One region of the Roseateles sp. 22389 genome, then DNA from elsewhere that is predicted to be linked to it. Evidence: riboswitches for the same ligand, from Rfam matches in the RefSeq annotation. Region 1 holds a riboswitch; the other holds the start of a gene.
What was found. A riboswitch is a leader RNA that binds a small molecule or an ion and turns the genes downstream of it on or off. The one in region 1 is predicted to bind S-adenosylhomocysteine.
Positions count from the first base shown of each region.

Region 2: it holds a riboswitch for S-adenosylhomocysteine, as region 1 does, so the genes downstream of both, metH (methionine synthase) here and ahcY (adenosylhomocysteinase) in region 1, are expected to answer to the same signal.

Region 1 covers NZ_JBQEOF010000011.1:93,485-110,711, forward strand. The annotation lists gene ACTJKJ_RS16415 (5-formyltetrahydrofolate cyclo-ligase) at 1-375, shown strand, start outside; gene ACTJKJ_RS16420 (LysR family transcriptional regulator) at 389-1,372, opposite strand; gene ACTJKJ_RS16425 (DUF2917 domain-containing protein) at 1,500-1,859, shown strand; gene ACTJKJ_RS16430 (TfoX/Sxy family protein) at 1,804-2,346, opposite strand; gene ACTJKJ_RS16435 (5-formyltetrahydrofolate cyclo-ligase) at 2,436-3,029, shown strand; gene pepQ (Xaa-Pro dipeptidase) at 3,026-4,378, shown strand; gene ACTJKJ_RS16445 (proprotein convertase P-domain-containing protein) at 4,505-5,071, opposite strand; gene ACTJKJ_RS16450 (OmpW/AlkL family protein) at 5,309-5,959, opposite strand; gene metF (methylenetetrahydrofolate reductase [NAD(P)H]) at 6,088-6,927, opposite strand; gene ACTJKJ_RS16460 (TlyA family RNA methyltransferase) at 6,994-7,755, opposite strand; gene ahcY (adenosylhomocysteinase) at 7,775-9,208, opposite strand; S-adenosyl-L-homocysteine riboswitch at 9,311-9,409, opposite strand; gene ACTJKJ_RS16470 (HAD family hydrolase) at 9,482-10,273, shown strand; gene ACTJKJ_RS16475 (hypothetical protein) at 10,201-10,692, opposite strand; gene ACTJKJ_RS16480 (oxidoreductase-like domain-containing protein) at 10,936-11,142, opposite strand; gene infA (translation initiation factor IF-1) at 11,186-11,443, opposite strand; gene ACTJKJ_RS16490 (hypothetical protein) at 11,528-11,698, opposite strand; gene ACTJKJ_RS16495 (SDR family NAD(P)-dependent oxidoreductase) at 12,324-13,163, shown strand; gene ACTJKJ_RS16500 (AraC family transcriptional regulator N-terminal domain-containing protein) at 13,185-14,204, opposite strand; gene ACTJKJ_RS16505 (AraC family transcriptional regulator) at 14,213-15,154, opposite strand; gene ACTJKJ_RS16510 (aldo/keto reductase) at 15,345-16,373, shown strand; gene ACTJKJ_RS16515 (DNA glycosylase AlkZ-like family protein) at 16,413-17,227, opposite strand, start outside.
Region 2 covers NZ_JBQEOF010000013.1:166,555-180,738, forward strand. The annotation lists gene ACTJKJ_RS18550 (hypothetical protein) at 1-485, shown strand, start outside; gene ACTJKJ_RS18555 (AbiV family abortive infection protein) at 501-1,190, shown strand; gene ACTJKJ_RS18560 (helix-turn-helix domain-containing protein) at 1,585-1,965, opposite strand; gene ACTJKJ_RS18565 (hypothetical protein) at 2,286-3,044, shown strand; gene ACTJKJ_RS18570 (hypothetical protein) at 3,076-4,482, opposite strand; gene ACTJKJ_RS18575 (hypothetical protein) at 5,279-6,691, shown strand; partial or broken gene ACTJKJ_RS18580 (YifB family Mg chelatase-like AAA ATPase) at 7,076-7,945, shown strand; gene ACTJKJ_RS18585 (glycine zipper 2TM domain-containing protein) at 8,064-8,720, opposite strand; gene metH (methionine synthase) at 8,877-11,579, opposite strand; S-adenosyl-L-homocysteine riboswitch at 11,730-11,834, opposite strand; gene ACTJKJ_RS18595 (HD-GYP domain-containing protein) at 12,265-13,260, shown strand; gene ACTJKJ_RS18600 (IS110 family transposase) at 13,544-14,184, shown strand, end outside.

The DNA.
Region 1 (17,227 bases):
GCGACGCACAAGCTCGGCGGGGCGATGCAGCTGGCGTTGCCGTTCGCCCGCAAGGCCGGCGATCGCGGGCCGGCGGCGATGGAATTCCGGCGCTGGGACGGCACCCCGCCGACGCTCAAGGACGAGTGCGGCATCCCCAGCGCCACCGGCCCGGTCCTCGTGCCCGAGGTGCTGCTGGTGCCCTGCCTGGGCTACACGCGCGAGGGGTTCCGGCTCGGCTACGGCGGCGGTTATTTCGACCGCTGGCTGGAAGCGCATCCCGGCGTCGCGACGATCGGCCTGGCCTGGAGTTGCTGCGAAGCCAGCTTCGAGGTGCAGCCGCACGACCAGGCGATGACCGTCGTCGTGACCGAGCGCGAGGTGATCGCGCCCTGAGGCGGCGCGGCGCTCAGCCCGAGTGCTCGTCCACGGGCGGATCGGGCTCGCCGATCGCGCGCCGGGTGAGCGCCGACTGCTCGCCGATCCAGCGCGCGAACTCGACGACCTCGGGCCGCTGCCGCCCGTGCGCCGACATCATGAGCCAGTAGACCGTCGGGCAGTCGGTGCGACCGGCCGCGCCGAAGGGCTCGACCAGCTCGCCGCGCTCCAGCGCCTCGTAGATCAGCGGTAGCCGCGCCAGCGCGACCGCCTGGCCCGAGACCGCCGCCTGGATCTGCTGGTAGGTGAAGTTGAGGTACATCCAGCGCCGCGGCTGCAGGTCGGGCGCGCCGTGCAGCGCCAGCCAGCGCCGCCAGCTCAGGAACAGGCCGCTGGGGCGCTGGTCGTCCTCCTCGGCCAGCGTGTACTGGCGCAGGTCGGCGGCCTGGCTCAGCGGCGGGCCCTGGCCCTCCTGCGCCTGCTTCGCGACCCAGGGGTTGACCACCGGCGTGAGCATCTCGCCGAACATCCGCTGCGCCGACGGCGCCACCCGGTTGGGCGCGGCATAACGCAGCGCGACGTCGAACTCGCTGTCGTCGATCTCGACGAGCTGGTCGAGCGCGGACACGCGGATGTCCATGTCCGGATGCTCGCGCTGGAAGGCCTCCAGGCGCGGGATCAGCCACAGCGACGCGAACGAGGCGAAAGTGGTGACGTTGACCACGCGTCGGCCGCGCGTCGAGCGGATCTGGCGCACGGTGCCGTCCAGCCGGTCCAGCATGGGCTCGACCGCCGCCAGCAGCAACTTGCCGTCCGGCGCCAGTTCGACATGGCGGGTGCCGCGCAGGAAGAGCGTCGCGCCGAGTTCCTCCTCCAGCGACCGGATCTGGCGGCTGATGGCGGACTGGGTCAGGTAGAGCTCGTCGGCGGCGGCGCTGAAGCTCAGGCGCCGGGCCACCGCCTCGAAGGCGCGCAGCGGACCGACGGCGAGCGGGCGATGGCGAGGCGGATTCATGCTCGGATGGTATCAATCGACGCGCGAAGACTCATTGGACCGGCATGCGGGGCAACCCTAATATCCCTCCATGTCCACGAGGAACGCCGCCAAGTGCGCGGGCCGCCCGGCGGACGGGGAGCCGATCATGAACGTCATGCAAAAGTCATCAATCCAGGTCAGCCGCGACGATGCCGCTTGGGCGTTGTCCGCGGGCGAGGCGATGAGCCTGCCGATCGGCCCGGGCCGCCGCGAGCTGCATGTGCTCGACGGGCGCGTCTGGGTGACGCAGCGCGGCGACCTGAACCTGCCGGCCCAGGACTTCTGGCTGTCGGCCGGGGAGACCCTGGAAGTGGCCAGCGGCACCGAACTGGTCGTGGAAGCCTGGCCGACCGCCCGCTTCCAGCTGATGGTGCCGCCGCAGGCCTGCGCCGCCCAGCGCGCGCGGCGCGTCAGCCGGCTGCCTTCTTTCGGGCAGCTGTTCGGCCAGCGCCTGGCGAACGCTTGAGCGCCGGAGCCGTGGCCTTGACCGGTTTCAGCTTCCTGTCGGTGCTGGGTTCGGCGGTGGTGCCGGCGCTCTTCTTCGGCGTGCTGGCCTTCGGCTTCGCATTGGCCGAGCGCAAGGCCGACTCCATCGCCAGCCGCCCCCAGGGCAGCATCAGCGCCGGCGACTCCAGCGTCTCCTCCGGCGGCCGGAAGTAATTCAGGCTGGCGACCTCCTGTCGCCCGTCCTTGCCGGTCTTCGCGTACCGGAAGGGCTCGCAGCCGGCCTCGAGGTAGCGCGGCTGGCTGACGGCGTCCGCCTTCAGGTAGAGCTCGTCGCGGCTGATGATGGCCAGGAACAGGTCGTCGACATAAAGCCCGAAGCCCCCGAACATCCGCCGCGCCAGCACGGGCCCGAGCGGCGCCAGCAGCTCCATGCAGTGGTTGGCGAAATCGCTGCCCGCGCCGGCGACGCGCCGGACGGTTCCCGTGGTGGTGGTGCCTCGTGCCATGGCGGCGACTCTAGCAACCCGCGTCCGGCGCGGCCACAATGGCCGGCTCCGGGGCCCGTCGGTCCCGCTGGGCAACGCGAAGGGGCCGGATGGATCCGAACGACAAGCTGCCGATTTCCGAAGACCGCCAGGCGCTGCGCGAGCGCCTGATCCGCGAGCGCCTGGACCTGCCGGGCCGCCTGGAACTCGCGGACCTGGTGCAGGGCGTGCTGCGCGTGTGGCTGGTGGGACGCAAGGAAAAGCGCATCGCGGCGTACTGGCCGATCAAGGGCGAGTTCGATCCGCTGCCGGCGCTGTACCGCTGGAGCGAGGTCGATCCCGAACGTCGCATCGGCCTGCCCGTCGTCGATCGCGAGCAGGGTCGCCTGCGCTTCCACGTCTGGTATCCCGGCTGCCCGATGGAAGAGGACGCGACCGGCATCACCAAGCCCAAGGACACCGAGGCCTTCGAGCCCGAACTCCTGCTGCTGCCCTGCCTGGGCTACGGCCCGGGCGGCATCCGCATGGGCTACGGCGGCGGCTTCATGCTGCGCACCATCGCGCAGATCCAGCCCCGGCCGCAGGCCGTGGGCGTCGGTTTCAGCCACGGCTTCCAGCCGACGCTGACCGCCCAGCCGAACGACGTGCGGCTGGACGCGATGCTGACCGAGATGGGGGTGGTCTGGGAGAATCCGCGCGCATGAATGCCGTCGATTCCCTCGTCCGCCCGACCGCCGACACGCTGGATGCGCTGTATGTGGCCCACCTCGCCGAGCAGCAGCGTCGCACCGAACACGCGCTCCAGCGCGGTGGCTACGACGCGCTGCTGATCGCGTCCGGTGTCGAGAAGTTCGCCTTCCTCGACGACCGGCCCTACGTCTTCCAGCCCAACCCCCACTTCAAGCTGTGGGTGCCGTTGATCCGCCATCCGGACAGCTGGCTGGTGATCCGTCCCGGCCACCGGCCCCGGCTGGTCTACGTCCAGCCCGAGGACTACTGGCATGTGCCGCCCGAGGCGCCGAGCGGTTTCTGGGTGGAGCACTTCGAACTGATCGTGGTGCGCACCCCGGGTGACGCGCTGCCCTACCTGCAGCTGCCGGGCGAGCTGGCGATCGTCGGCGAGGCCGACGCGGCGCTGGGCGACATCGTCCCGAACAACCCGCCCGAGGTGCTGAACCCGCTGCATCACGCGCGCGCGGTGAAGACCGGCTACGAGCTGCTGCGCCTGCGCGAGGCATCGGCGCTGGGCGCGACGGCGCACCTGGCCGCGCAGCGCGCCTTCCGCGAAGGCCGATCGGAGGCGGCGATCCATGCCGCCTACCTCCGGGCCTGCGGCCTGGCCGAGCGCGACCTGCCCTACGGCAACATCGTCGCGCTGAACGAGCACGCCGCGGTGCTGCATTACCAGTACCAGGACCAGCGGGCACCGGCGCAGTCGCTGTCGCTGCTGATCGACGCGGGCGCGCACAGCTGCGGGTATGCCTCGGACATCACCCGCACCACCGGCAACGGCGACGCCAGCTTCCAGGCGCTGGTCGACGCGATGGAGGCCGCGCAGCTGCGCCTGGTCGATCGCGTGCGCGCGGGCGTCGACTACCGCGACATCCACCTGGCCTCGCACCGCGAGATCGCCGGCGTACTGCGGCAGCTGGGCATCGTGCGGATGGACGAGGACGCGATGCTCGCGCAGGGCGTGACCTCGACCTTCCTGCCGCATGGCATCGGCCACCTGCTCGGCCTGCAGGTGCATGACATCGGCGGCTTCATGGCCGGCGAGGACGGCGGCACGATCGCCAAGCCCGACGGCCATCCCTACCTGCGGCTGACGCGCGTGCTGCAGCCCGGCATGGTGGTGACGATCGAGCCGGGGCTGTACTTCATCCCGATGCTGCTGGACAAGCTGCGCGCGACGCCCGCGGCGGCGCAGGTGGACTGGGCGCTGGTCCAGCACCTCAGCGCCTTCGGCGGCGTGCGCATCGAAGACGATGTCGCCTGCCGCGACAGCGGCGCGCCGGAGAACCTGACGCGGGACGCGTTCGCGGCGTTGGGCTGAAGGCGGGCGCTCCTCGGCGCCCACCCCATCGCGCATGAAAAAAGGGCCCGCGGGCCCTTTCGTTCATCGTTCCGGTCGTCGAGCGGCGCCCGACGACCATCGCTGGCGGGCGCTCGCCCGCCGGCCTCAGGCTGCCTTGCGGCGGCGCGCCATGCCCAGGCCGACCAGCGCCAGCCCGGCCAGGGCCAGCGAACCCGGCTCCGGCACGGTCGTCAGCTGCACGTTCCAGTTGTTGATCACGCCGACGTCGGCGCCGGCCAGGTCGGCCACGCGCAGCGTCCAGGTGCCGAAGGTGTCCTGGCCGTTGAAGGCCGACAGCAGTTCTTCCGCGCGGAAGGTGCCGGTGAACGGCGCGGCGCCGTTGGCGATCGAGGTGGTCGCCGCATCGTCGAAGACGGTGTTGAAGAAGTTGTCGGCCGATCCGCCGCGGCGGTTGAACAGCTGGACGGTGGTGCCGGTCGGCGCGATCAGCCAGATCGCCAGGTCGGCGTCATAGGTGTGGCGCAGGTCGACGATCGACACGTTCACGTCGCTCAGCGTGCCGCGGGTGTCCACGTTCAGCGTGGAGGTCACGACGCAGCGGTCGCAGATGGCGGTCGGCGTGGTGCTGGAGGCGGTCACGACCGCGGCTTGGGCGGCGAAGGCGGTGGTCAGGGAGGCGGCGCAGACGGCCAGCAGACGCTTGAAGTTCATGGAGTCAGGGTCACAAAAAGGTGGCTTGTGACTCCATGTAAGCAGTGTTCATGCCAATGAATTAGGGATGGCGTTCGAATCCCTTTCGGCATAAGCACTTGGCGTTGTTTCCGTGAACAATTCCCGGGGCCTCGCGCGTGCGGTTTTAACGAACTGTCAAGAATCCCGACGTTTGGCGGCTCGCGTCGTCCCCTCAGCCGATGCGACGGCCAAGGGGATGAAGCGGATTCCTGGGACTTAGAACCGATAGCCCACGCCGACGCCGATCAGCAGCGGATCGATCTTGAACTTGCCGACCGACGCGCCTTTGGAGCGCACCTCGGTGTCCATCTTGAGCTTCTTGATGTCGAGGTTGATCGACCACCGCGGATCCAGCATCACGTCGAAACCGGCCTGCACGGCCAGGCCGACGCTCTGCTTCTCGATGCTGGGCGCCAGCGCCGCCTGCACGGCTGGCTCGAATCGGGCGCTGGAGAAGCGCGTGTAGTTGAGGCCGGCGCCAAGGTAGGGGCGGAACTGCCCCTCCGGGTTGAAGTGGTACTGCAGGGTCAGCGTCGGCGGCAGGTGCTTGACCGTCCCGATGCGCACGCCGTTGCTGCGCAGCGTGTGCCGTTGCGGCACGGTCAGGATCAGTTCGGTCGCCAGGTTCGGCGTGATGAAGTAGCTGATGTCGACTTCGGGAATCGTCTTGCGGCTCAGCGACAGGCCGAGGCCGGTCCGGTCCTTGTCCGCCGGGTCGATGTTCACCGCGCGGGCGCGGATCACCCAGGGGCTGCCCTGCGCATGCGCGGGCAGCGCGGCGGTCGTCATCAGCGCCATGAGCGCCATGGGCGCCATGAGCGCCGCGGCGCCGAGGGACAAGCGGGGTCGGGTGGGGATGCGGGACATGCGTTCACTCCTGGTCAATGGGTGACCGGCATTGAACGTGGGCTCCGGGCCGCTGGCCTTGACCGTTCACAAGGAACGGCGGCGCGGCATGAAGACCGCCCGCGGCGGCGCGGACCGCTTGCGCGGGGTCAAGCTTGGGCGGCGAGACCGAGGCGTTTGCACAACTCCAGCGTCAGCGCGCTCTGGTTGAGCGTGTAGAAGTGCAGCCCCGGCACGCCGCCGGCGATCAGGCGCTCGCACAGTCGCGTGACGACGTCCAGGCCGAAGGCGCGCACGGAGGCGGCGTCATCCATGTAGCCCTCCATCTTCAGCGCGACCCAGCGCGGGATCTCGATGCCGTCGCGCTGCGCGAACTGCGCGATGCGCGCGTAGTTGTTGATCGGCATGACGCCCGGCACGATCGGCACCTCCACGCCCAGGGCGCGGGAGGCCTCGACGAAGTGGAAGTAGGCATCGGGGTTGTAGAAGAACTGCGTGATCGCGCCGCTGGCGCCGGCGCGCACCTTGTCGGCGAAGAACTGCAGGTCGCGCGCCGCGTAGCGCTGCTGCGGGTGGTACTCGGGATAGGCCGCGACCTCGATGTCCCAGTCCTCGCCCTGCGTCTCGCGGATGAAGCGCACCAGCTCGGCGGCGTAGCGGAACTCGCCCGCCGTGGCCGTGCCGCTGGGCAGGTCGCCGCGCAGCGCGACGACGCGGCGGATGTCCTGCGCGCGGTAGGTCGCCAGGATCTCGGCGATGTTCTCGCGCGTGGAGCCGACGCAGGACAGGTGCGGCGCGGCGTCGAAGCCTTGCGACGCGATGTCGGCGACGGTCGACAGCGTCTTCTCGCGCGTGGAGCCGCCGGCGCCGTAGGTGACGCTGAAGTACTGCGGATTCACCGCGCGCAGTTCCTGCACGACGGTCTTGAGCTTCTCGGTGCCGACGGGCGTGTTGGGCGGGAAGAATTCGATGCTGACCGGCGTCGTCATGGCGGGGCGTCCTGGAAGGTCGATGGAATCGGGGGATCCGGGGATCGGGAGGGGGCGGGCCGGCGCTCAGGCGCTCGCCTTGCGGGCCCACAGGAAGAATTCGCGGTTGCCGTCGCCGCCGGTGATGGGGCTGTCGAACCAGCCCTGCACCGACCAGCCGAGCGCCGTCGCCGCGTCGCGCGCCTGCTGCTCGAGCACCGGATAAAGCGACGGGTCCTTGACCAGTCCGCCCTTGCCGATGGCCTGCGGGCCGAGCTCGAACTGCGGCTTGACCAGCAGCAGCGCCTGCCCGTCCGCGGCGAGCCACGGATCGAGCTGCGGCAGCGCGCCGATCATCGAGATGAAGCTGAGGTCGCCGACGATCAGCGCGAAACCGCCGGGCGGGGCGAGCGCCTCGAGCCGCGACCCGGCGAGCTCGCGCACATGCGTGCCCTCGAGCGCGTCGACCCGCGCATCGCTCGCGAGCGAGGCGTGCAGCTGGCCGTGGCCGACGTCGATGCCGACCACGCGCGCCGCGCCCGCCTTGAGCAGGCAATCGGTGAAGCCGCCGGTGCTCTGGCCGACATCGAGCGCGACCCACCCCGCCGGATCGAGGCCGGCCAGGCGCAGCGCGCCTTCCAGCTTCAATCCGCCGCGCGAGACATAGCGCAGTTCCGCGTCGTCGGTGACGCGCAGCTGCGCCTGCTCGGGCAGCGCCTCGCCGGCCTTCTTCAACGGGACCCAGCCCTTGGGCGAGTCCCATTGCACGGCGCCGCGCTCGATCAACCGCTGCGCGGCCGATCGCGTCGGCGCCAGGCCGGACGAGACGAGGAGCTGATCGGCTCTCATCGGTTCAGAGGCTCGCGGATCAGTAGCGGTAGGTGTCGGGCTTGTAGGGGCCGGACTTGGACACGCCGATGTAGGCGGCCTGCTCGTCGGTCAGCTCGCTCAGCTGCGCGTTCAGCGTCTTGAGCTGCAGGCGCGCGACGTGCTCGTCCAGGTGCTTGGGCAGCACGTAGACCTGGCCCACGGCATAAGCGTCCTTGTGCGCGAAGAGCTCAATCTGCGCGATGGTCTGGTTGGCGAAGCTCGAGGACATCACGTAGCTCGGGTGGCCGGTGCCGCAGCCCAGGTTCACGAGGCGGCCCTTGGCCAGCAGGATGATGCGCTTGCCGTCCGGGAAGATCACGTGGTCCACCTGCGGCTTGATCTCCTCCCACTCGTACTGCTCGAGCGAGGCGACGTCGATCTCGTTGTCGAAGTGGCCGATGTTGCAGACGATCGCGTTGTGCTTCATCGCGGCCATGTGCTCGTGGCGGATCACGTTCTTGTTGCCGGTCGTGGTCACGAAGATGTCGGCCTTGTCGGCGGCGTATTCCATCGTCACGACGCGGAAGCCCTCCATCGCGGCCTGCAGCGCGCAGATCGGATCGATCTCGGTGACCCAGACCTGGGCCGACAGCGCGCGCATCGCCTGCGCCGAGCCCTTGCCCACGTCGCCGTAGCCGGCGATCACGGCGATCTTGCCGGCGACCATGACGTCGGTGGCGCGCTTGATGCCGTCCACCAGCGACTCGCGGCAGCCGTAGAGGTTGTCGAACTTGCTCTTGGTGACCGAGTCGTTGACGTTGATCGCGCGGAACAGCAGCGTGCCCTTGGCCGACATCTCCTTCAGGCGATGCACGCCCGTGGTCGTTTCCTCGGTCACGCCGATGATCTCGGCGCTCTTGCGGGTGTACCAGGTCGCGTCTTCGGCGATCTTCTTCTTGATCGCGGCGAACAGGATGCGCTCTTCCTCGCTGCCCGGGTTGGCCAGGACCGACAGGTCCTTCTCGGCCTTCTGGCCCAGGTGCATCAGCAGCGTCGCGTCGCCGCCGTCGTCCAGGATCATGTTGGGGCCTTCGCCCGCTTCGCCCTTGGCGCCGAATTCGAAGATGCGGTGGGTGTAGTCCCAGTAATCCTCCAGCGTCTCGCCCTTGTAGGCGAAGACGGGGGTGCCGACGGCGACCAGCGCGGCGGCGGCGTGGTCCTGCGTCGAGAAGATGTTGCAGGAGGCCCAGCGGACTTCGGCGCCCAGCGCCTGCAGCGTCTCGACCAGCACGGCGGTCTGGATCGTCATGTGCAGCGAGCCGGTGATGCGCGCGCCCTTGAGCGGCTGGGCCGCGGCGTATTCCTCACGGATCGCCATCAGCGCGGGCATCTCGCTCTCGGCGATCTTGATCTCCTTGCGGCCCCAGTCGGCCAGCGACAGGTCTTTGATCAGGTACTGGTCTTGGGCCAGCGGCTTCAGTTGGGCGTTCATGCGGACTCCTGCGAGGAAGGGCCGTCGACGCCAGCGATCAGGACATGGGGAGAAGTGGGGAGGGCACTTGCCGCTCGGTCCTCACCCGGCCTGCGAAGGGTCGACGGGTGAGCGCGGTTGCCATGGCCGCGGGCACGTCGCCGCGCGGCGGTTCCGAGCCTGGCCTCGATGGGATGGGAGGTCGCAACGCTCCTCGGAACAGGGCGCGATTGTAGACATGTTCCGTTCGACGGCTCGATGACAGCGTCACGGTCGGGGCCACAATCGCCCCCCATGCGAACGATCCCCCCGCTCAGCGACTGTCCCCGCGCGGCCTGGCTCCCCCTGCGCGGGGTGCTGACCGACATCGACGACACCCTGACGGCCGAGGGCGACATCGCCCCCGCCGCGCTGGCGGCCCTGCACCGGCTGCAGGACGCCGGCGTCCCGGTCATCGCGATCACCGGCCGGCCCGCGGGCTGGAGCGCGCCCTTCGCGTTGGACTGGCCCCTGCGGGGGATCGTGGCGGAGAACGGCGGGGTGCTGCTGCACCGCGAGAAGGACGCGCTGGTCACCGAGTTCGCCCAGGACGACGCGACGCGGCGGGAGAACTTCGCGCGCCTGCAGGCCTGCGCGGGGGCGATCGTGGCGACGGTGCCGGGCGCCCAGCTGGCGCGCGACAGCGCGGGGCGGCTGACCGACATCGCGGTCGACCACAGCGAATTCACGCGGCTGGACGACGACGCGATCGCCGCCGTCTGCGACCTGATGCGCGCCCATGGGCTGGTGGCGACGGTGAGCTCGATCCACGTCAACGGCTGGATCGGCGAGCACAGCAAGTGGACCGCCGCGCAATGGGCGGTGAAACGGCTGACCGGGCGAGCGTTCGATCCGCGGGAGTGGGTCTACGTCGGCGACTCGACGAATGACCAGCTGATGTTCGAACGGGTGCCCCTCTCGGTGGGAGTGGCCAACATCGCGCGTTTCCTGCCGATGCTGGATCACCCGCCGGCCTACGTCACCGCCAGCGAGCGCGGCGACGGTTTCGCGGAAGTGGCCCGCGCCTTGCTGGCCGCGGCTGGCTGAGGGCGGGTCGGCGCGTCCTCGAGGACCGGGACGCGCGGCCGCGGCTGGCGCCCTTCGACCGGATCCCGGGCATGCCGCCCGACCAGCGCCGACACGCCCGGCCAGTCATGCCCACGCGGCAGCACCCGCGCCAGGCTCGCATGGCTGACGCGTCCGCCGACGGCCACCAGCCGCTCCGCCACCTCGATGCGCCGGCGACGCAGCCGCGGCAGCAGCCAGCGGTTGGTCGGGCGCTCGCGCAGCACGCTGGGATGCGGCATGCAGCGGTGCTCCGCCATCAGCAGGTGGCGCAGTAGCACCTCCAGTCCGAACGGGTCGAGGTGGCGCCAGTCGGTGCTCAGCCGCGCCAGCGCGAAGCGCAGGTTGGCCTGGGCGTCGGAACGCGCGACATGGAAACGGTTCTGGCCGGTCATGAACATCGGGGCCTCCGATCGAGGGAGATCGATGCGCCCGCGCGGCAAGCGCGGCGCCTGTCCAGGATGTCGGCGGGCGCGCGCGGGTTCTGAAGCCCGAGGATGTCCCCAAAAACGTCACGAAACGCAAACGCCCCTCGAGCTGAGGGGGGGCCTCGTCGGAGGGAGGCGAGACCCCCGAACGTGGACGGGGCCGCCGGAAAAAGCGAAGGGCCGCGCGAGGCGGCCCTTCCGGGTGGGGGTGAGGCGTCAGCCGGCCTCGGGGTGGCGGGCCTTCCAGGCGCGCATCGCTTGCCGGTAGCGGTCCATCGCCAGGTCGTGCAGGTCGAAGATGCACGGGTCGCAGCCGTTGCCGCAGCAGGCGTCGATGTCCGGCTGCACGGGCGGCTGGGGCATCGGGTCGTCGGCCTCGAGCGAGGCCGGCGCCGCGGCGGGGTCGGGCAGGGCGGTGGTCATGACCGGGAGGCTCCGCGAGGGTTTCGGCCCCCGCGGCGCACGCTCAGCGACGGACCGGCGGCGGTCCCGAGTGGGCCGAGCGCTGCAGGTGACGGAAGGTGATCCGGCCCTTGGTCAGGTCGTAGGGCGACATCTCCAGGGAGACGGCGTCGCCAGCCAGGATGCGGATGTGATGCTTGCGCATCTTGCCGCCCGTGTAGGCGATGACCTGGTGGCCGTTCTCCAGCGTCACGCGAAAGCGCGAGTCCGGCAGGATTTCGTTGACGACACCCTGCATTTCAATCAGTTCTTCCTTGGCCATACGGGAGGCTCCTTTCTTGAAATCGATAAGGGCGCCGGCCGCGGTCTGCCGCGGGCCTTCGCCTCGGGAATCACGGGCGCGCCGTCAATGGCAGCGCGCCCAGGCCGTGCCTTCGGTCTCCGCGTAGCGCAACGCGGCGCGGCGGGTCTCGAAGGTCGGCACGAATCGCATGACGCGATCGATGCTGGCCATGCCGCGTCCCGATCGGATCGAGACGGCCGCGGCGAATCCGCCGTCGGCATGGGGTTTGGTCATCGGTGAGACAAGGAATCGCCCCACCTCAATGCTTTTGGTTCGCATAGTTCTCATGAGGTGTGCGCCTTGACAGGCAATCGCAATAAGCAACCGTCTTGGCGCGGTTTGGGAATGTGCCCTTTCCCTGTTTCGATGGCGCGAAGCCGGGGCGGGACACGAAGAGGTGCTCCAGCAGCCGTTCGCCCAAGGACGATCGAACCGGCCGAAGCCAGAAACGCGCAAGCGCACGAACCGGGGGTTGATGCTGGTGCGAGCCGCTCGCAGAAAGGTCCGTGAGAGGGACCGGAGGGGCTGCAGAAGAAGACCTGAAGAGGGTGGTCTTGTGCGAATCAAGCTGCGGATTGTAGCGCAAGCGCGCGAATTGCGCAGCGTCGCTTGCAGTCAGGACGCGGGGATCGTGCGGAAGGGCCGGCGGTTGGCGGGCGGCGCAAGCGGGACGAGCGCGACGAGCACGACGAGCACCGCCTGCCGGTCGCGGCGGATCGTGCAAGCGGTCCGCCGGAACGGGCATGCGGCCCCGGGGGCTGCTGCCTACGATGAATCCATCCCTCGCGAGGTCCGCCGGCAAGCGCCCCCGTCGAGGGGAAATCCCTCCACCCTGTCATCCCTCCAAGGACTGAATCCCATGAGCAAGATCTGGTTCATCACCGGCGCCAACCGCGGCTTCGGGCTGGAGATCGCCAAGGCGGCGCTGGTCGCCGGCGATCGCGTCGTCGCCACCGGCCGCGATGTCGCGGCGCTCCAGGACGCCTATGCGGCGCACGCCGACGCCGTGCTGTGCCTGCCGCTGGACGTCAGCCGCGAGGCCGACGCGGTCCACGCGGTCGAGCAGGCCGTCGCGCGCTTCGGTCGCATCGACGTGCTGGTCAACAACGCGGGGTATGGCCAGCTGGGCCTGTTCGAGGCCATCGGCGCCGACGACATCGAGCGCCAGTTCGCCACCAACGTCTTCGGCCTGATGCACGTCACCCGGGCGGTGCTGCCGGTCATGCGCCGGCAGCGCGACGGTCACGTGATCAACATCGCCTCGGTCGGCGGTTTCCGCGGCTTCGATGGCGCGGCGGTCTACTGCGCGACGAAGTTCGCCGTCGATGGCTTCAGCGCCTCGCTGGCGCCGGAGCTGGCCGGCTTCAACATCCGGGTGACGGTGGTCGAGCCCGGCTTCTTCCGGACCGACTTCCTGGACGCCAGCTCGGTGCGCTACGGCACCCGGACGATCGCGGACTACGCCGCGCTGCCGCGGCCGCCGCTGTCCACCTACGAGGCCTACAACCACCGGCAGCCGGGAGATCCGGCCAAGCTGGGCCGGGCCTTCGTCGAGCTTGCCGCGATGCCGACGCCGCCGCTGCATTTCGTGGCGGGCTCCGATGCGCTGGGCATGGCGCGCGAGACCTTCAGCCAGCGTCTGGCGGAGGTCGAGGCGCATGCCGCGCTGTCGGCTTCGCTGGATCGCGACGACGCCTGATCGACGGCCGCCGCCGGGCGCTCAGGCCAGCGCCCGCGCGGGCGGCGTGTCCCGGCGCTTGGCGGCGTCGCGCGAGGGCGGGCTGCCGTAGAGCCGGCTGTACTCGCGGCTGAACTGGGACGGGCTTTCGTAGCCGACGGCATGACCGGCCCGCGCCACCTCCAGTCCCTCCGCGATCAGCAGCCGGCGCGCTTCCTGCAGCCGCAACTGCTTCTGGTATTGCAGCGGGCTCATCGAGGTCAGCGCGCGGAAGTGGTGGTGCAGCGAGGACGCGCTCATGTGCGCCTCTCTGGCGAGCGCCTCGATGCGCAGCGGCTGGGCGTAATTCGCCTTCAGCCAGCGGATGGCGCGGTGCACGCGCTGCGTCTGGCTGTCGGCGCGCGCGACCTGTGCCAGCCGCTCGCCCTGCTCGCTGCGCAGCACGCGGTAGACGAGCTCGCGCATCGCCATCGGCGCCAGCGCGGCATGGTCCTCGGGATGGTCCAGCAGCCGTACCAGCCGCCCGGCCGCGTCGAGCATGTCGGGGGTCACCGCGCTGACGAAGAGGCCGCGGCCCGTGTCCTCGGCGCCGCGGGCGGTCGCCGCTGCCGGCGCCGGGGACGGACGGGAGAGCGCCCCTGGCGGTGGCGACGCCGGGCCGCGCGGCGGGCCGCTGCGCGCGACCAGCTCGGCGACCTCCTCCGGATCGAAGTCCAGGCGCAGGCAGAGGTAGGGCCGCTCCGGCGTGGCATCGATGACGCGGCCGCTGACCGGCAGGTCGGTGGTGAAGACCATGAAGCGCGCCGCGTCGTAGACGTAGCGCTCGTCGCCCAGGTGGACTTCCTTGGCGCCCTGTGCGATCACGCACAGCGAGGCCGGCTGCACCGCATGCGCCATTTCGCCGCCCGGCGCGTCCAGCCGGATCGCCCAGACCCGCGGCAGCACCGTCGGCCACAGGCCCTCGCGCGGCGCATGGCGGCGCAGCATCGCGCCGAGCTCGGCGATCGCATCGGTCGCGGCCATCGCCGCGTCGGTGTCGGTGTGGGTCAAGGTCGTGTCCATGGCGCCGCTCATCCCGCGCGCAGCAGTTGCTCGATGTCGGTCCGCGGCGGCGTGCCGAAGAGGCGCCGATATTCGCGGCTGAACTGCGAGGCGCTCTCGTAGCCGACCTGGTGCGCCGCGGCCGCCGCATCCAGCCCGCTGCCCAGCATCAGCCGGCGCGCGTGCTGCAGCCGCAGCTGCTTCTGGTACTGCATCGGCGACATGCTGGTCAGCTGCTTGAAGCGCTGGTGCAGCGTCGAGGCGCTCATGTGCGCCACGGCGGCCAGCTCGTCGATGCTGATCGCCTCGCTGAAGCGGCGGTTCAGTTCGTCGAGCGCGCGGGACAGGCGGCGCGTGGCGCTGTCCTGCTGCGCCAGCGCGCGCAGGCGCGGTCCGAGCGGGCCGGTCAGCACCCGGTAGAAGATCTCCCGCTGCAACAGCGGGCCCAGCACGCGCTGGTCCTGTGGCGAGTCCAGCAGCTGCATCAGCCGCAGCGCCGCGCCCAGCAGCGACTCGGACACCGGCGCGACGTTCAGTCCCGACTGCGCCCCCGGCGGCGCATCGGTGCCGGCCGGGCCGACCTCCAGCATCAGCTCCGCCAGCGTCGCGGTGTCGCAGCCGATGCGCACGCACAGGTAGGGCTTGTCCGGCGTCGCCTCGATCACGCCGCCCTTGGGCAGCATCGGCATCGAGACCAGCAGGAAATGCAGCGGGTCGTAATACAGCGTCTCGGTGCCGAGCTCCACCTTCTTGCGGCCCTGCAGCACGATCGCCAGGCCCGGCTCGTAGAGCGCCGGCGCGGTCTTGGGGGTGCTGCAGCTGGCCTTGATCAGTTGCAGGCAGGGGATCGCCGTGGCGGACGTGCCGTCGCCATCGACATGCCGGAGCGTCAGATCCACCATCTGCGCGCGCAGTGCCTGCAGCGCGTCGGGGAAGCCGTCGGCGAGAGGAATCGGAGTGGGTGCGACCATGCGGCGGATTGTGCAAGGCCGTCGCGCGCGCCGCCAGCGCCCGCGCGCGTGGGGAAGCGGGTTCCGGAGGATTGGGCAAGGACGGGCGAGCTTTGCGCTGGTCCCGGGTGGGGGCGGATTCCTAAGCTGACAGGCATCGCGGCGGTCATGCCGGCCGCCGCGCAGACCTTGTCTTCGAAGGAGCCGCACCATGACCATCATGTCCAGGGAACCGATCAACAACCTGCCGCAGTTGCCGCGCCGCCGGCTCGGCGCCCACGGGCCGGAGGTCTCCGCGCTCGGACTCGGCTGCATGGGGATGTCCGATTTCTACGGCCCCACCGACGAGGCCACCTCGATGGCCGTCCTGCACCGGGCGCTGGACCTCGGGATGAATTTCCTCGACACCTCCGACATCTACGGCAACGGCGCCAACGAGCGCCTGCTGTCGGGCCTGCTGGCCAACCGCCGGCGCGAGGTCGTGCTGGCGACCAAGTTCGGCATCGTCCGCAATGCCGACGGGCTGTCGGCCGGCGTCAACGGCAAGCCCTCGCATGTCCACGCGTCCTGCGACGCCAGCCTGCGCCGACTGGGCGTCAACCACATCGACCTGTACTACCTGCACCGCGTCGACCGGTCGGTGCCGATCGAGGAGACCGTCGGCGCGATGGCCGAGCTGGTGCGCGCCGGCAAGGTGCGCCATCTCGGGCTGTCGGAGGCCTCGGCCGAGACCATCCGCCGCGCCCATCGCGTGCATCCGATCGCGGCGGTGCAGTCGGAGTACTCGCTGTGGACGCGCGACGTCGAGGCCGAGGTGCTGCCCACCTGCCGCGAGCTCGGCATCGCGCTGGTGCCGTACAGCCCGCTGGGGCGCGGCTTCCTGACCGGCGCGATCCGCAGCGCCGATCAACTGGCCGCGAATGACTGGCGCCGCGTCAATCCGCGTTTCCAGGGCGACTCGATGGCGCAGAACCTGGCGCTGGCCGATGCGATCGTCGCGCTGGCCCGCGACCACGGCCTGACGCCGGCGCAGCTGGCGCTGGCCTGGCTGCTGGACCGCGGTCCGGACATCATGCCGATCCCGGGCACGCGCTCGATCGCGCGGCTGGAGGAGAACGCGATGGCCGCGCGCATCCGCCTCAACGATGTGCTGCGCGAGGAGCTGCGCGACCTGATCGACGCGCATCCGGTCGCCGGCGCGCGTTATCCGGAGGTGTCGATGACGCTGGTCAATGCCTGAGCAGCGCCTGAGCGACGGCGCCCGCCGGCGGCCCGTCCTTCACTCCGCCAGGCCGAGGAAGACCGACATCTCCTGATAGGCCTCGTCCAGCGCGGCGCGGAAGGCGGCGTCGCGCGGACGCTTGCCGATGAAGCCGAGGTCCGGGACCAGCGTCCCGCCCTCGACCTTCAGGTTGGCCCAGCCGATCACCTGGTCGCCCCACAGCATCGGCAGCGCGTAATGGCCCATGGTCCGTTTCGCGGCCGGGGTGTAGGCCTCGAAGCGGTAGGCCCAGCCCCACAGCCGCTCGAAGCGGCGGCGGTCCCAGACCAGCGGATCGAAGGGTGCGAGGAAGCGCAGGCGCTCCGGCTCGACCCGGTGCGCGCGCGAGGCAGGGTTCTCGTCCGAGGGCCAGTACCAGACTTCGCCGTCCACCTTCGCATGGGCCCAGCGCGACTTCGCGTGCTTGAGCACCTCGCGGGCCTCGGTCTTGAGGTGCGGCGCGCCGTAGCCCAGCAGCGTCGTCAGGTAGCCCAGGCTCGGCGAGGGCAGCGGCGCGTAGAGCGACACGATCATGTCGAGCAGCGCGCCGGCGCGCTCGCGGCGGGCCGGCGGGCTGTCGTCCTGCGCCGCGTGCTCGATCGCCTCGTAGACCCGCGTGCCGGAGTCGCGCCGCGCCACGCGCAGCAGGCCGCGGTAATGCATGCCGTCCAGCAGATGCGTGCTGGCGTTGAGCTCGCCGCCCCAGTAACCCGCGACGCGGCCGTGGCTGAACGCCTGCTGCACCTGCTGCGGATGCGTGCGGCCGCGCGCACGGATGAACTCGAGCACTTCCGCCGCGCGGGCATTCATGGCCTCGTCCCAGGCGCGCCGGG
Region 2 (14,184 bases), on a different contig from region 1:
TCGATCCTCACTGGACGACCTACCTCCAAGCAACGGCGACACCCGTCGTCGCAGTGATTGCAGCGGTGATCGCAGCAACGATCCAATGGCGACAGTGGAAGACCGCCACAGCGGCAGCCGAGACCGCGAAGAACAAGTTGAAACTCGACCTCTTCGATAAGCGCATGGTGGTCTTCGACGCAGCGGTGCATCTGGTTCGAAGAGCCAATCTGGAGGCACCGATGGACCTGGATGACTTCTCCGAGCTGACCACAAAGATGCGGCAAGCGGAATGGCTGTTCAGCCGCGAGGTCGCGTCTAGGTTAGATGACATAACGACCCGAGCCCTCGAGAGAATCGTGCTCACCACGGCACACGACAAGAGCAGTCGGCTTCCGGACAACCAACTTCACCTGGTCGGCAGCAAGGGCAGCATTGATCGATTTAACGCGGCGTACAACGAATTACGTGAGCTCTTCAACCCCTACCTTTCCTTAAGCCACTGAGCCATGGCGAAAAGATTGAATCAGTTCAACGGCCCGCTCAACATTGAGCAACTAGCCGAAGGAATGAACCTCGCGAAGAAGAACGCCTCCCGCTTGCACGACGACGCAAAGCTGCTGCTTGAGGCCGGGCGCTACGCTTCGGCGATGTCGCTTGCGATTCTGGCAATCGAAGAAGCTGGGAAGTTGTCCATCCTTCGACGCATGGTGAGTGAGAAAGCGCCAGAGCAACTCAAGGGCTTGTGGAAGGAATACCGCTCCCACACCAAGAAGAACGCCGCCTGGACGCTGCTTGAGCACATCAAGCTAGACGGCAGGACGAAGCTTCAAGACCTCGCCCACCTCTTCGACTCGGACTCCGATCATCCCTACATCCTCGATCAGATCAAGCAGCTTGCGTTCTATACGGACTGCTTGGGCCAAGGGAACTGGACGTATCCAGAAGACGTGATCACCGAGCATCTGGTGCGAAGCATCATGTTAGTTGCGCGGGCTCAATCCGGCGACCGGCAGACGACATCAAGAGAGCTTGAGCTTTGGGAACTGCATGTCGGCGACGCAACCCGCTTCGCGACGCAGCGTGAAGGCAATGAGGCCATCGCAGCTTGGTACGGTGCAATGCAAGCGGAAGGACTGTTTGAGCCCGGGCCGAATAGGATGCAAGAGTTCATCACTGAAGGCATCAACGTCGTCAGGGACCATCGGTGAACCGTCTCGCGCTGACCTATACACATTCGTGAAGCCCCGAACCCTTCGCGTGTCGCTACTGGCCTGCTCGACCCGTAGGTTGCTCAAGATCGTAGCGGCCCAACAACGAAGCGTTGGGCGGCGCATCACGTAGTCCGTGACAGCAATAGCTGACGTGCAGCTAGCTCGTGTTGAATTCCAGCATCGACGCGCAACCGACCCTCACTAACGTACCGGACGGATGCGCCAAGTTCGTTCGGCGGGATGAGAGCGGCACCTGCGACAAAGCACCCAGCGTGCTACTCCTCGGCGCCGACCTTAGCATCCCGATCATCCATACAGGCAAGCCTCGCGAAGGCCTCGTCCGACGCTTCGGCATCTTGGCTGTACACAGCTCGACCAGTCCCACCGGACTTCAGTTCCCTTTTGCTCTCGAAGCAAGATGATCCCGCAACGCCTTGAGCGAGCGTCTTATGAAGACCACATCGCTCTGCGGCAGGCCCCCGATGAGCGCTTCCATCTCGTGCGCTTCCGAGGTCACCGTCGCTGGAGCTTCATCAAGCAGCTCGGCGCAGGTCGCTAGCAATTCCGCCGCCAAGCGTTCCAAGGTCATCAGCGAGGGCGCATGCTTGCCGCGCTCGAAGCGCGAGAGCGTCTCCGTATCCACTCCTAGCCGCTCGGCGAGGTCGGCTTGAGTGAGCCCGAGCGCTTTCCGCCTCGACGCAATGTTCCGTCCAAGCCGGATAGGCAGGGCCTCCCGGACAGCCAGGTCAATATTCTTGGAAGGCAAGGTCAACCAACGTTGTCGAGTAGCGAGCCAACACGCATGGTTGTCTTCAACGCCCGCTCAAGCCAGAATGCAATTTGTCGTCCTTGAACACGACAAATTACACCGATCCGCCCCTTTGGACGCGACCGGCATTCGAGGTTAAGTACAGGAGGGAGCGCCTTGGACGGAATTCCTGAAGCAATGGTCGTCATGTCGATACATAGGCCGAGCCGGGCTGTTGCCCGTGAGGGCGCCAGCGCCTGCCTCCAGCTTCATCGCGTGGAGTACCTCGCCTCCAGGGGCTTCAGACCGCTGCATGCGCCGCAAGAGGCTTTGCCGAGCTCGCCATGCCGCGCATAACCGGCTACAAGTTTGCGGACCAACAGCTCTCGCAGCTGCGCGATGGCTTGTCACGCCTGCAGCGCACAACTGGAGTGGCGGTGTCAGCAACCCTGGGATCGTCCGCAGGCTTTGACGCTGTAGTCCTGCGGATCGAAGCCCCGGAATTTGCCTTCAGCGCCGATGTGGCCATGGTTCAAAGTGCACCAGACCAGAACGGCGGGGTCTGGTTCGGGCCACTGTCCTCAGAAGGAGAGCAACTTGGACCGCATTCAGCCTATCGCGATTTCCGCGAGGCTCTAGTCTTTGCGGAGGTGCGCGTTAGGCATGTAATCGATTCCTTGAAAGCACGCAAGGAGCGACGCCCTCAGCACAGCTCTGCTACAGCTATTGAGAGTGCCTTGCTCTCTCAGTCAGAGGTGCTCCTGGTGCAGGAATTCGCGAACAGCCTTGGACTTCACGCGCGGCTCCCCGGCTTTGTTCGGTTTACCGAATTCGCTGCCGGGGCTACGTCTATGGCGGTAGGGCTTATGCACAAGGACACGCCCGTCCTGCTCGCCTCAATCGTTGTGTCGAAGACGCCGGAGGGTGGACAGCTCTGTACCGTCCGCGACCTCAACAACGAGCCGCTACCAGGACCACAGAGCTACGAAAGCATTTCGGCAGTACTTGTCTCTCAGCGTTCATACTTTCTGAAGGTGGCGGAGATTGCGTCGAAGCACCTTCGTCCGACCCTACTTGATCGCTTGAAAGCAGCTCTCTCCTGATCATCTGCCGCTTCGATGCCTAGCTACAAGGCTAGGCATCGTCTTGAACGATAAACGTTCCACGGCGCAGAAAGTCCTCCAGCGTCGGGGCTGGCTTGTCCGCATCGAGGATCATCGACTGGGACCAAAGTATTTGATGCGGATAGTGGCTGGCGCAGACCACCTCCCCATCCCGCATGAACCAATGGGTAGCTTCCGGCAGCAGGCGGCGAGGTGCCGGATGCCGCGCGAAAGGGTTATGGAAGACCTCCAACTCGGCGGACCAAGGCTCGCGCTCGCCCGGCCATAGGGCCCTGTACTCGTCGGACATGATGTCCATGCAAAAGGGTCGCCCTTCGAATGCACCTGGTGCCCTGTCAAAAAATCGACCCATGCGCATGTAGCGCAACCCAGCGGGTGCGCCGAAGGTCGTAATCGCCACTCGATTGAGCTTGGCGATGCTGCAGGCGTTCGAAAAGACGACTGCACTGAGTTCCGCACATCCTTCGTTCGCGAACAAGCCAGCAGGGAATCGTGAAGGGCCTAGTAAATGCGTGAAAGGTATCGACTGCGGCTGCTTGAGGCCAGCCACCTCGACCACTTCTGCGCCATGCCCATAGAGGTATCCGATCAGGGCCTCACGCGACCATTTCATCGACCCTGCCGCGTGAAAGTCGGCGAGCGCAATCATGAAAGGCTGCCCCTTCACATGCGGCAGTTGGTCGTACCGGCGGCGTAGCTTGTTCCCAAGCGTCTTAGCAAAACGCACGGCCGCAGGACCGGCGAAAACTTCCATCGGTTCCGTTGGCGGAGCGACCTCCTGCGCATTGAAATGGTTGTACGGGACAGAGGGATTGGCGGTAACCGCCTCAACCCATGCCGAGTCTCCGCGTCGGTTCTCGATACGGAAATCCGGAGACTCGTGGGGTTGCGTGACAAGGTGGCCCTGTTCCCTAAAGGCCCCCAGGAGGATCGCTTCCCAGAGCCGAGTGTGGAAGTTGCCTGTCTGACAGTCGCTTACCCAGTTCGCATCCGGTCTAGGAAGAGCGAGATACAGCTGATTGAGCATCCATGCCGCTCGATGATGCGTAGGGGCAGCGAGAAGCCCGAACACATCACTCGCGGTTCTGCTGCCCAAGTCATACAGCGCAGCGCGCGGTGAAACGCCCGATGGGACGGGCTCACGCGCCTTCCCCTCGACTAACGCCTGCCCGATACGACGCATCGCTTGGTCGCGATCCGAAATGCCGTCTGCCGCATCGGTGATCGTCCACACATCGTCGACACGGCGTCGCATCACGAGCACCCCAAAAACGTTGGAGTCGTCGCGCGTCAATACTCCAACTGAAGCGCCGTCATCGGTAGTCCAGGCCCCCGCTGGCGGCCTCGAACCAAAGCCATGGCCACGAGGAAGAGATAGCGCGTAGACAGCGAAGAGTGGCTCAGGAAGTTCCTTCATTTCTTGCGTCCGGCGCTGATCCTTCGGGTCCCGCAACGACTTCGTGGCGAGGGCTCGCCCACGTCCACCGTCACCCATCAAGGTCCGGCGGCCAGTCAGCAGAGCCAATTCGGTGCCGTATCAGAACAGTACGTGCAACTTCTGCACGCGAGGCTGGCGATTCGGTACCGGATATAGAGGGCAGGCAGCTCTCTTGAACGCCTTCGAGCTGTTCCTGCCCCCTCTCTCCCGGCCACCAACGTCATTCGACCGTAGGTCGCCACAACCATTCATCGCTCCCGCACCTTTTCCAGGTGAGGCGGAGCCCTGGACTAACCAACTCGATATGCACTCTATCAATACAGAAGTACATCCCGCTCACCTTGAGGGTGGCAACTGTTGCTCGCCAACTCCTCAATCGCCATCCACTCTGGAGAGGCTCAGCTCGCTCGCACACAGCAAGGTGCTCGCAGCCCTTCGAGGTTACGGAAACCAGATCAGCTCAACGCATGGGCAAGCGCTCCTAGACCTGAGCAAAGCGCTCAGCGGTCAAGCCCTCGGCGTCCTTCCAGGACGGTTCGCGTATGCGATGCCTTGTGGTGCCGGAAAGACTCAGAGCGTCGTTGCTTGGATCACTGCCGTTCATGAACTACGACTCGGACTGTCCGTAGCCGTTTCAGCGTTTCAGATTGACGCCCTCTGCTCGATCAAGCTGGACTTGATGCGGGCAGGAGTTCCAGAGTCAATGATCGGCCTTAGGCATAGTCAAGGCGCCAACGCGAGACTTCCCGATACGGGTGAGGATGATCGACCCATCATGCTGGTGTCTCACGCGCGGATTCGAGGGCAGCGTGACTCATCGACGTTTGCACTGCACAAAGGAGCCAAACGTCACCTCCTGATTTGGGACGAGAGTCTCATCACCGCCGACGTCCAAGTTCTAACTTGGCTGGACGTTAAGTCGGCTGTCGAGCGACTACTTCCTGAGTTGCATGACTCCTGCTTGGCCCACTGGCTCAGGGATGCACTTCTAGCGATGCAGGCCGATCTCGATGCTCAACGCATGGGAGTGAAGCCCCAGCCCATTGATCTCCGCGGCTCTCTCGATCTGGATGAGATCCAGGCACTAGCCTGCCAATTGCGGTCTGGAGGGAGTCCACTTCGCGTTGCGGCGGTTAAGGCGGTGCGGCAGTTGACCAAGCTAGCCACGCATCCGATCTCGATGGCGTTGACGGGCAACGGCATGACAGGCGATGGTCTGATCCGTTACACCGTCGCCGTACCAGCCGAACTCGACAACATCGCAGTTCTGGACGCCAGTTATCCGATTCGGGAACTGACGCACAACCACGCGATCCTCGATGGGACAACTTCAGCGATGAGGACGTGCAAGAGGTATGACCGAGTCTCGGTACGACAACTCTGCCTAGCGACTGGACGGACAACACTCCAGACTCATCCTGATCGTCTTAAGGAAATGGTCTCTGCCCTTGCCGCAAGCGTCGCCGACATCCCGATGGACGAGGCCATCTTGATCTTTACCTTCAAAGGTGATGACGATGCAACTTTGCTTGCGAAGGTACGGAAAGAACTGGGAGAACGCGGTGTCGATCTCGAGGCTCGGCTGTTCAACGGTCGTGCCCGAATCAACTGGCTGACATGGGGGAACGAGACAAGCCTGAGCGAATACAGCCACTGTCAGCACATCCTTCTAGGTGGCGTACTTCGTCGAAGTCCGCTTGACCTATCAGCAAGTGTTGCGGGACGTGAAGATGACTTGTGCTATCGACCTACGTCCGAGCAACTGAGGGCGATTCAACTGTCAGAAGTGGCTCACTGTGTGCTCCAGGCGATGAACCGAGGTAGCTGTCGGAATGTGGATGAAGACGGCATGGCCCATGCGATGTCGCTAACTGTCCTAGCAGATATCAAAGGCTTGCACGAAGCCCTCGCCGAGAGCTTGCCCGGCATCGTGTGGAAGATCGTCCCTGATCTCAAACTTGGCCCGCTCACGCAGAGCCTCTCAGCACGGATAAAAGCCCATCTGCTGACGCAGCCAGCTTCCGTGAATCGGCTAAGTATCCGGAGCATCAAGGCGGGGGTTGACGTTCCAGCCGATCGGCAGACCTGGCGGGACGCGTTGACGTTCGCTCTGGTTTTCGTGAGGCTTCAAGATCCAAGCCAAACTTGGCAGCAAGCCGGTCAATCCGTGATCCGCTCGATTCGCTGACAAACGTGGGGGGTGAGCCCAATAGAACACCTTATGGAGCCACCCCCCTTGTTTAGTCGGCCCGTCCTGCTGACGGCTTGAAGTTGACTCCTCGGTCAGACAACGGAAACTCGGCGCGGCTCAAATTTGCTAGACATTTTTGAGGGGGCACTTCGAACAAATGCATGCACGCTTCCCCCCGCGCCCCCTTCGAAGACCGCTAGCGTGCACTTCACTCCTCTATGTGCCTAGCCGTGCCGATGTGGCGTGCGGTCAAGTTTGTGCCCAATGTAAGCACGCTTATCTACTCGGCGAACTTGGTACGCGGCACGGGAGCACGGCCATCTGTCTCATCCTCTAGCGGAGTGGCAATGTGTTAAGTCCGTATTTGGGCTTGACAACCCTAGCGTGTTGCTGGTCGGGCCGCCGGGCACCGGCAAGTCGATGCTGGCCCAGCGACTGCCGACGCTGCTGCCGCCCTTGTCGGAATCCGAGGCCCTGGAGTCCGCCGCGCTGCTGAGCGCCAACGGCCAGTTCCGGCCATCGCTGTGGGCGCAGCGCGCTTTCAGGTCGCCGCATCACAGCGCGTCCGCCGCGGCGTTGATCGGTGGCGGCTCGCCGCCGCGCCCCGGCGAGATCACGCTGGCCCAGCATGGCGTGCTGTTTCTGGATGAGCTCCCGGAGTTCCAGCGGCTGTCGCTCGAAGCGCTTCGGGAGCCGCTCGAGACCGGGCGCGTCCATATCTCCCGCTCCGCGCATCAGGCGGATTTCCCGGCGCGCTTCCAGCTCGTCGCCGCGATGAACCCCTGCCCGTGCGGCCATCTCGGCAACCCGACCAAGGCCTGCCGCTGCTCACCGGACCAGGTCACGCGTTATCAGAACCGGCTCTCCGGGCCGCTGCTCGACCGCATCGACCTGACGGTGGAGGTGCCGGTGTTGCCGGCCGCGGTGCTTTCGGCCGCGCCGGACGGCGAGCCCAGCGCCACCGTCGCCGCGCGCGTCGCAACCGCCCGCCAGCGCGCCGAGGCCAGGCAAGGCTGCGTCAACGGCCGGTTGGCCGCGGGTCAACTGGACGAGCACCTGCGGATGGCGCCCGACGCCGAGGCGATGCTCCATCGCGCGTCGGCGCGGCTGGCGTGGTCGGGACGCAGCTTCCATCGCGTGCTGCGGATCGCGCGCACCATCGCCGATCTGGCGGCCGAGGACATCGTTGCGCCAGCGCACGTCGCGGAAGCGATCCAGTGGCGTCGCGCGCTGCCGGGGCGTGAGGAATGAGGCCCGGCGTGGTCGGGCCAGCGCCCCGCGCCGCCCCAGAACGCCAAAGCGCCGGACGATGCCGGCGCTTCGGGGGTTCGCGGCCGCGCGGGGCGGCCCTCGCGATCAGGGATCCGGCTTACTGGCGGATCAGCTGGCCGTCGCTGACGCGCACGACATCGCCGCTCTGCACGCCCGGGTCATGGCTGAAGGTCATCGTGCGGTTGCTCTGGTCGGCGTTGCGCATCTTCACCACCCACACGGTGGTGCTGCGCTGGCGCTTCTCGATCTCGTTGCCGGCGTAGCCGCCCGCCACCGCGCCACCCACCGTGGCGATCTTCTTGCCGGTGCCGCCACCGACCGCGCTGCCCAGCAGGCCGCCGACCACCGCGCCGCCCACCATGCCGATGCCGGTGCCCTGGCCTTCACGGGCCTCGGTGCGCACCGACAGGACCGTCGCGCAGGACGCGCACAGGCGGGATTCAGCCTGGCCGGCGCTGCCGTTGTTGTCCGCGTAGCCGGTCGAGCCGCCGTCGCGCGACTGCGAGCCGCGGCGGGGTTCATTGGATGCGTGCTGCTGCACGGCCTGGTCGCCCGAGCGGCGCGCGGCGCGCGCCTCGTCGGCGGCATTGGCGCCGTTGCGATCGACGATGTTGCCTTGCTGCTCGGCCGCCGCGACCGGCGTGTCCGGCATCGACGGCGCCGACTGGTGCCGCCCCGCGAAGAACGCTGCCACGACCAGCACGGTGGCCCCAACTGCACCCGCCGCGATCTTTTGATTGGTATTCAACGCCATGATTCACCTCTTATGGTTTTCCCCTACCTCGGGGGACGAGCGAAGAATGCCACGCTGTTACAAGTCGCGGGGCCCGGTTCTTGTTCCGTTTGTAAATGGGTGAAACGCGGCCTGTAGGACAAGGCCGCATCCTGCGGTTTTCGTTGCTCCGGCGCGTCAGCCCAGCAGCGGCGCGAGCGCCCGCTGCGCGTCCTGCGGCTCCAGCGCCATGCGGGCCGCCCAGTCCGCCACCTGGTCGTCGCCGATGCGGCCCACATTGAAATAGGTCGCCTCCGGATGCGCGAGGTAGAAGCCGCTGACGCTGGCCGCCGGCGTCATCGCCATGCCTTCGGTCAACGCCATGCCGATGTCCTCGGCCTGCAGCACGCGGAACATGTCCCGCTTGACCAGGTGATCCGGGCAGGCCGGGTAGCCCGGCGCGGGACGGATGCCCCGGTAGGCCTCGGCGATCAGCTGCTCGTTGCTGAGCGCCTCGTCGGCCGCGTACCCCCAGAAGTCCATCCGCACGCGCTGGTGCAGCCGCTCGGCGAAGGCCTCGGCCAGCCGGTCGGCCAGCGCCTTGAGCATGATCGCGGAGTAGTCGTCCAGGTCGTCGATGAACTGCTGCTCCTTCTTGTCCACGCCCAGGCCGGCGGTGACCGCGAACAGCCCGATGTAGTCCGGCACCGTGCCCTTGGCCGCGATGAAGTCCGCCAGCGCCCGGTTGGGCCGGCGCACGCCGTCCACCACCGGCCGCTCGGACTGCATGCGCAGCCCGCGCCAGGTCATCAGCACCTCGGAGCGCGACTCGTCGCTGTAGATCTCGATGTCGTCGTCGTTGACCTGCGCGGCCGGGTACAGGCCCACCACGCCATTGGCGGTCAGCCAGCGGCCTTCGATCAGCCGCTGCAGCATGCGCTTGCCGTCGCTGAAGACGCGCTGGGCCTCGGTGCCGACGACCTCGTCCTTGAGGATCGCCGGGAACGGCCCGGCCAGGTCCCAGGTCTGGAAGAACGGGCCCCAGTCGATGCACTGCGCCAGTTCGGCCAGGTCGTAGTTGCGGAACTGGCGCCGGCCGATGAAGCGCGGCGCCGGCGGCGTGTAGGTCGTGAAGTCGGCGCGCTGCTTGTTCGCGCGCGCCTGCGCCAGCGTCACCAGCGGCGTCTGCTTCTTGTTGGCGTGCAGCTCGCGGACCTTCTCGTAGTCGGACTTCAGCTCGTCGATGAAACGCGTCGCGCGCTCATCCGACAGCAGCTCCGAGCACACGCCCACCGAGCGCGACGCGTCGGGCACGTAGACCACCGGCCCTTCGTAATGCGGCGAGATCTTCACCGCCGTATGCACCCGGCTGGTGGTCGCGCCGCCGATCAGCAGCGGGATCTTCTTCACGCGGAAGTAGTCGTCGCGCTGCATCTCCGCGGCGACGTGCTGCATCTCCTCCAGGCTGGGCGTGATCAGGCCCGAGAGGCCGATGATGTCGGCGCCTTCGACCTTGGCCTTGGCGAGGATGTCCTGGCACGGGACCATCACGCCCATGTTCACGACCTCGAAGTTGTTGCACTGCAGGACCACCGTGACGATGTTCTTGCCGATGTCGTGCACGTCGCCTTTCACCGTCGCGATGACGATCTTGCCCTTGGAGCGGACGTCGGCGCCGGCGGCGGCGAGCTGGCGCTTCTCCTCCTCGATGTAGGGCACCAGGTGGGCCACCGCGGACTTCATCACCCGCGCGCTCTTGACCACCTGCGGCAGGAACATCTTGCCCGCGCCGAACAGGTCGCCGACGACATTCATGCCGGCCATCAGCGGGCCCTCGATCACGTGCAGCGGCCGGCCGCCCTTGGCGCGGATGCCCTGCCAGGCTTCCTCGGTGTCCTCGACGATGAAATCGGTGATGCCGTGGATCAGCGCATGCGACAGCCGCGCGTCGACGTCGCCCGCGCGCCAGGCCAGCTTGGCGCTGTCGTCCTTGGCCGCGCCCTTGACCGACTCGGCCACCTCGAGCAGCCGCTCGGTCGCGTCCTCGCGGCGGTTCAGCACCACGTCCTCGACGCGCTCGCGCAGGTCGGCGGGGATCTCGTCGTAGACGCCGACCATGCCGGCGTTGACGATGCCCATGTCCATCCCCGCCTGGATCGCGTGGTACAGGAAGACCGTGTGGATGGCCTCGCGCACCGGCTCGTTGCCGCGGAAGCTGAAGGACACGTTGGACACGCCGCCGCTGACCTTCGCTCCGGGCAGGTTCGCCTTGATCCAGCGCGTGGCCTCGATGAAGTCGACCGCGTAGTTGTTGTGCTCCTCGATGCCGGTGGCGATCGCGAAGATGTTGGGGTCGAAGATGATGTCCTCGGGCGGGAAACCGATCTCGTCGACCAGCAGCCGGTAGGCGCGCTCGCAGATCTGGATCTTGCGTTCGTAGGTATCGGCCTGGCCGGTCTCGTCGAAGGCCATCACCACGGTGGCCGCGCCGTAGCGGCGGATCAGCTTGGCCTGGCGGCGGAACTCGGCCTCGCCCTCCTTCAGCGAGATCGAGTTGACGATGCCCTTGCCCTGGATGCACTTGAGCCCGGCCTCGATCACCTCCCACTTGGACGAGTCGATCATGATCGGCACGCGCGCGATCTCGGGCTCGGAAGCGATCAGGTTGAGGAAGCGCACCATCGCGGCCTTGCTGTCCAGCATGGCCTCGTCCATGTTGATGTCGATGACCTGCGCGCCGTTCTCGACCTGCTGGCGGGCGACGCTCAGCGCCTGCTCGAAATCGCCATTCAGGATCATCCGCGCGAAGGCCTTGGAGCCGGTGACGTTGGTGCGTTCGCCGACGTTGACGAACAGCGTGCCGGCGCCGATGGCCACCGGCTCCAGGCCGGAGAGCTTCATCGGGGGGACGGCGGCGCGGCCCGGAGCGGTGCTGGCGTCGGAAGCGTCGGAAGCGGGAGGGAGGGCGGACATGGCGGCGGCGCTCTTCGAGGCTGGAGGAAGCTGGATCGAGACGGGGCCGCGCAACTCACCGCAACCCCGCGCGGGGCGGGACGGTGAGCGTCGTTGTTCAGCGGGGTCCCGGGGTCCGACCGCGCCGTTCCGAGCCTGGCGGGCGCCCGGATGACGGGACCTGTCGCAACGCTCCTCGGAAACCACCGCCGCCCCGATGCCGCGAATGCGGCATTGCTGGCAGCGGAAACGGCGTGCATTCTACCGGTCCGGCCCTGCTTTGTTCGTGCCGGAATGCCTGCCGAAGCCTCGCGCGGACCTATGCTCGCCCGCAGCGTGCCGCGGTGGAGGGAACCGGCGCAGGCACGGCGACATCCGACAACGACAACAACGAGGAGGCGACGCCCAGTCGCCGGGAAGGCCACGTGGATCTGGTCCAACTTCCTTCAAACAGCCTGCGCGTGGGACAGGTGCTGACCTTCTCGCTGCGCGACGCGGCGGCCACCTGCTGTTCGCCGCCGGGCATCCACTGCCCGACACGCCGCAGGTCCGCGAGCTGCTGGCGCGCGGGCCCTGGGTCCAGGCGCACGAGACGCGCGAGTACCAGCGCGCCCTGGCCCACAAGCTCGACACGATGATGCTGCAGGGGGCTTCGCTGTCCGCGCTGGCCAATGCCAGGGCCGAGTACAAGCCCACGCGGCCCATGCCCCTGCCGGCGGCGACGGGGCCGGCGCACACCGCCATCTGGGCCGACCTGCAATGGCACGCGCAGCAGGTGCTGCGCGATCCGCATCGGCCGGACTTCCTGCTGCGCCTGGCGCAGCTGCTGGACACGGTGCTGTCGCGCCTGACGCAGCAGCCCGATGCCTCGCTGGCGATGCTGGTGCACGACGCGGGCCAGGAGCCGCTGCAGTACAGCGCGCGGCATGCGCTGCTGTCGCTGGTGCTGGCGGAGATGACGACCCGCCAGCTCGGCTGGAGCGAGGGCCGCCGGCGCACGCTGGGCCTGGCGGCGCTGACGATGAACCTGGACAGCGCCGCGCAGCAGGACCAGCATGCGCTGCGGCCCGAGGCGCTGGCCCAGGCGCAGCGCGAGGCCCTGGCCGGCCATGGCGACCGGGCGGCGGCGACGCTGCAAGGGATCGGGGTCGACGACGAGGCCTGGCTGGCCGCGGTCCGCCTGCATCACGACGCCGGGCCGGGCCCGCTGGCCGGCCGCGCGGACGGCGAGTTGATGGCGCGCCTGCTGCGCCGCATCGACGTCTATGGCGCGCGATTGAGCCCGCGACGCAACCGCCGGGCGCTGTCGGCGGCGCAGGCCGCGCGGGCGGTCTACCTGGACGAACTGCAGCAGCCCGACGAGGCGGGCGCCGCGCTGATCAAGGCGATCGGCCTCTATCCGCCGGGATCGCTGGTCCGGCTGGCCAATGGCGAGGAGGGCATGGTGCTCAAGCGCGGGCACAGCGCGAGCGAACCGCTGGTGGCGGCGCTGATCGGCCGCAGCGGCTCGCCGCTGACCGTGCCGGTGCTGCGCGACACGCGCTTGCCGGCGCAGGCAATCTCGGCAAGCCTCGCGCCGCATGAAGTCCGGCTGCGCGTCCACATGGACGCGATGCTCAAGCTCTATTGAGCTGGACCGCCCCGGCCGCTGGCCCTCACCCCCACCCTCTCCCGCAAGCGGGCGAGGGGGTAATACCGGCCAGCGCCTCTCTTACACCCTTGTATCTTTCGTTTTGAGAGTACACACAGGTTTGTTTTGGCAGTTGTCCACAGCCCGTCTGCCCTCTGGGATACCTAGCCCGTGGGAGAGCATTTGGCGTGGACGACTGGCCGTCTGTTGAGCAAGCCCGAACAGTTGCTGGACGGCCGACATGCACTGGCGTGCTCGGACCTCGAATTTGCAAGGATGGGAAATGGCAGGCGCACCTGAACTGATTTTTGTTGGTATCGATGTTTCCAAAGCCACGCTTGAGGTGGCCTTGAATGACAGGGACAAGACGCAGACCTTCAGCAACGATGAGCCCGGTTTGAAGTCGCTGTTGGCGATGCTCACTGAGATGCGCGAGCGCGTGGGAGTCGTTCTGCTGGAAGCCACCGGTGGGCTGGAGCAGCCGGCGGCGGCGATGCTGTGCGCGCATGGTTTGGCCGTCATGGTGATCAATCCGCGCCAGGCGCATGACTTCGCCAAAGCGATGGGCTACCTGGCCAAGACGGACCGCACGGACGCGAAGATGCTGTCGCAGTTTGCGCGCACGCTGCATGCCAGCGACCGGCGCGAGCGACTGCTCTACAAACTGCCCACGGACGCGCAGGAGACACTGCTAGCCATGGTGACGCGGCGCAGTCAGCTCGTGGCCATGCGGGTGGCTGAGCACAACCGATTGGCGAGCATGCACGCGTCGCAGCGCAAGAGCATTCGCACCATTCTGAAGATGCTGGACCACCAAATCGGAAAGATCGATGACGATGCGGGCGGCTTCCTGAAGGAGCACTTCAAGGACAAGCTGGAGTTGCTCAAAGGGCTCAAGGGAGTGGGGCCAGGCACACAAGCGAT